Regions from separate parts of the Alteromonas sp. ABD4_190 genome, predicted to be linked through region 2. Evidence: predicted binding sites of a transcription regulator. Region 2 holds the regulator's gene; the other holds the start of a gene.

Region 1 (2,205 bases), 140 kb from region 2:
ACTTTTCCTAGTAACAGGCGTTACCGTTATCGCTGACCTGGCTATTGCGGTTGTGGTGGGTGTTATCGTTTCCGCACTGGTGTTTGCATGGAAACACGCTCGTCATATCGAAGCGAGATCCCATATCGATAACGACGGTTGGAAAGTCTATGAGCTAGACGGCCCGCTGTTCTTCGGCTCGGTATCGCATTTCAAAGACCTGTTTGATATTGCCAACGACCCTAACGATGTAGTTATTGACTTCAAAGACTCTCGCATTTGGGATTCATCAGGTATTGATGCGCTAGATACCCTTGCTGACAAATACGAAGAGCAGGGTAAAAAGCTACACATTCGCCATATCAGTGATGAGTGTCGCTCACTGCTTCGCAAGGCCGATAAGTTTGTTGAAATTAATGTGGTTGAAGATCCTCGCTATCGCGTAGCGACGGATAAGCTGGCCTAAGTTATTTGAAAGCCTTAATGCACCAAGTAAACACAGTTTTGCGTTTGTTTGGTGCAGTTGTGAAGTCTGAATAATGCTTATTTTGTAGTAAATCAAATAAAAACAATTGCTTACGGTTTTGGCACTGAACTTGGATAGCTATAAGCGTAAAGTGTGTTTTGGTGATTTGTGTCAATCGCTGAAAATTGTGTGATTTATAACACTCCGTAAAATGTGTTAGCCGACCTAAACCGTTGGCAAAATAGGCAACGAAGCCCGCATCAACGAAAGTTGAAGCGGGCTTTTTTTTGTCCCGAAAAAAGGGGAATACCATGACTTCATTGGACTCAAAAACGCAAATTGTCGTCGTAGGCAACGGCATGGTGGGGCATCATTTTGTTGAGCAGCTTCACCAAAGCGATGCCAATGTAGAAATAACCGTTTTATGCGGTGAGTCACGCCTTGCGTACGACCGCGTTTATCTGTCATCTTTTTTTAGCGGCGCGAGTGCTGATGACTTAGCGCTTACTACACCCGCTCAGTACGCCGAGTGGGGCGTAAACGTAGTTACCAATGCCTTGGTTACCGATATAGACCGTGACAATAATAAGGTGACGACTTCAGAAGGGCAGGTGTTTAGCTACGATAAGCTTGTGCTAGCCACGGGCTCATACCCATTTGTGCCACCCATCCCTGGCAACGATCAAGAGCATTGCTTGGTGTACCGTACTATAGACGATCTACTCGCTATTGAAGCTTCAGCAGCGGTTAGCAAAGTAGGGGTTGTTGTTGGTGGTGGGCTGTTGGGTTTAGAAGCTGCTAACGCATTAAAGCAAGCTGGTCTCGACACCCACGTGGTTGAGTTTGCCCCGCAGCTTATGGCGGTACAGCTAGACCAAGCAGGTGGTAACGTTCTTAAGGACAAAATTGAAGCGTTGGGCGTTACGGTTCACACTCAAAAGGCAACGCAAACTATTGAGGCCGGTGATAACTGCCGCTATAAAATGGTGTTTGCTGACGGCACTGCACTAGAAACTGACATGATTCTTTTTTCTGCTGGTATTCGACCTTCCGACCAGCTCGGCAGAAAGTCAGCGCTAACACTGGGTGAGCGCGGCGGTATTGTCATTGATAACCACTGCGTGACATCTGACCCAAACATTTACGCTGTGGGTGAATGTGCGCTGTGGGATAATAAAATCTTTGGCCTGGTAGCACCTGGATATACCATGGCGCGCACGGCTGTAAGTCATATCACCGGCGGCGATGCCGAGTTCACAGGCGCAGATATGAGTACCAAACTCAAGCTAATGGGCGTTGAAGTGGGCTCAATTGGCGATGCCCATGAACGTACAGAAGGTGCGCTTAGCTACACCTACTTAAATCAGCCTGAAGGCGTGTATAAAAAGCTGGTAGTAGATAGCGAGCAAAAGCTTGTGCTTGGTGCTGTACTCGTTGGCGATACCAGCGACTACGATACGCTATTACAATATGCGCTTAACAGCATCGAATTGCCTGAACATCCAGAGAGCCTCATTCTGCCATCATCTGATGCCGCACCAGCATTAGGTGCCGATGCACTGCCAGACACTGCGTCTATATGCTCGTGCCTAAATGTAACGAAAGGCGACATTGTCTCAGCTATTGAAGGTGGCTGTTGCAGCGTTGGCGATGTAAAAGGTGAAACTAAAGCCAGTACTGGTTGTGGTGGATGTGCTGCGTTGCTTAAAAATGTAGTAGATAGCGAGCTTGAAAAGCGCGGTGTTGAAGTATCAAAAGCG
Region 2 (2,205 bases):
GAACAGGTTTTAAGTAATCAAAAAGTAAGGGACGTATACCTAGGCGAACAATTCAGGCTATAGTTAGTGTAACCGAATTGTCATTTTTCAGTTTCGCTCTGGTATATTTAATTTAGAGCATTTAAATAAGACGTAGATGAAACCATCTTTACAGCTAAAATTTAGCCAACAACTTACCATGACACCTCAGCTACAGCAGGCCATTAAGCTGCTGCAGCTTTCTACGCTTGATCTTCAGCAAGAGATTCAAGAAGCGCTCGACTCTAACCCGCTTTTAGAAGTGGAGGAAGGTAACGACGAGCCACAAGTAGAAAAGAACAATGTCGATAGTGACGATAGTGCTGCTGAAGCGACAGCTTCTGCATCGAGCGATACGCTAGAAGCGGGAGATGCACTGGAGAAGAATGATCTTCCCGATGAGCTACCTATCGACAGTACCTGGGATGAGTATTATTCGGCTTCTTCCGCGCCTGCACCTGGCCCATCTAACGATGATGAACAAATCTTCCAAGGCGAAACCACTGAAGACATCCAAGAACATCTTCTTTGGCAAATGCGCCTCACTCATTTTTCAGATACTGACCGCGCTATCGCTACAGCCATCATCGATTCGATTGACGAATCAGGTTATTTAACCGTTACCCTTGACGATATCTTAGATGCTGTTAATGACGATGACTTAGAAGAGCCTATCGAAATGGACGAAATAGAATGTGTGCTTAAGCGCATTCAAATGTTCGACCCCATTGGTTCAGGGTCTCGTACACCTCAAGAGTGTCTTATGGTGCAATTGCGCCAGTTTTCAGAAGACACACCGTGGCTTGCTGAAGCGAAGCAGCTTATTGAGGAATATTCAGACTTACTGAGCAGTAAAGACTACCGCACGCTAATGCGTAAGAGCCGATTGAAAGAAGATCAGCTGCGCGAAGCAATGCGTTTACTCCAAACCTTGAATCCTCGCCCAGGTAGTGCTTTAGTTACTAAAGAGCCTGAGTACGTTATTCCTGATGTCTCAGTAACCAAGAAAAATGGCCGTTGGGTGGTTGAGCTGAACCCCGACAGTCTGCCTAAATTAAGCGTAAATCAAACGTACGCAGCAATGAGTCGCCGTGCCAAGAATAGTAGCGATTCACAATTCATCCGCTCACACATGCAAGAGGCTAAGTGGTTCATAAAGAGCCTTGAATCTCGCAACGATACCTTGATGAAGGTTGCAAATTGCATTGTGCAGCAGCAAATGGGCTTTTTTGAGCACGGCCCGGAAATGATGAAACCAATGGTGCTAAATGATGTCGCAGAAATGGTAGATATGCACGAATCGACTATTTCGCGTGTGACAACACAGAAGTATATGCATACGCCCCGTGGCATCTTTGAATTGAAGTATTTCTTCTCAAGCCACGTAGCAACCGAGTCAGGTGGTGAGTGTTCATCTACAGCGATTCGTGCATTGATCAAGAAGTTAGTGGCTGCGGAAAATCCTAGCAAGCCGCTAAGTGATAGCAAGATTGCTTCATTGTTGGCCGAGCAAGGCATAAAAGTCGCTCGGCGAACAATAGCAAAATACCGGGAATCGTTATCGATCCCGCCGTCGAACCAACGCAAAAGCCTTATCTAAACGGGCTTAATAATATAAGGAAGACGAAATATGCAAATCAACCTTACTGGTCATCATGTCGAAATCACCGACTCTTTGCGTAATTATGTCGATACGAAGTTCAGCAAACTTGAACGTCACTTTGATCACATTTCTAATGTGCATGTCATCCTGAACGTTGAAAAATTAAATCAAAAAGCTGAAGCGACTGTTCATTTAAGTGGCGCTGAAGTATTCGCATCCTCAGAAAATACCGACATGTATGCGGCGATTGACAGCATGGTTGATAAACTCGACCGGCAGGTAATCAAGCATAAGGAAAAACTGAAAAAACATTAGTAGTTAATTGAGCATGGATATACAAGCCATCGTAAGTCTGGACCGCACCGAGTGTGCGGTTCAGTGTAATAGTAAAAAGCGAATTCTTGAGATCATCGCTGATATCGCTGCCAAGCATAACGATAACATCGACCAGGCAACGGTTCTAAATAGCTTGATGGCTCGAGAACGTATGGGTAGCACGGGTATTGGTAACGGCATAGCACTGCCTCACGGTCGCTTGGCCGGCCTTGAGAAGGTAATAGCAATCGTTGTAACCAGCACACCAG

Evidence for each region. Region 2 encodes sigma-54, which starts transcription at its own class of promoters, with help from an activator protein. Its sites were predicted from a motif close to GTTGGCACGNNNNTNGNNT; they were not measured.
Region 1: a site for sigma-54 is predicted at 563-581, ahead of nirB (nitrite reductase large subunit NirB). Genes of this name have one in related genera too.

Annotation. Positions count from the first base shown of each region.
Region 1 covers NZ_JBSWWN010000001.1:1,427,567-1,429,771, reverse strand. The annotation lists gene ACXAFM_RS06240 (SulP family inorganic anion transporter) at 1-445, shown strand, start outside; gene nirB (nitrite reductase large subunit NirB) at 757-2,205, shown strand, end outside.
Region 2 covers NZ_JBSWWN010000001.1:1,290,394-1,292,598, forward strand. The annotation lists gene lptB (LPS export ABC transporter ATP-binding protein) at 1-63, shown strand, start outside; gene ACXAFM_RS05675 (RNA polymerase factor sigma-54) at 137-1,618, shown strand; gene hpf (ribosome hibernation promoting factor) at 1,649-1,936, shown strand; gene ptsN (PTS IIA-like nitrogen regulatory protein PtsN) at 1,950-2,205, shown strand, end outside.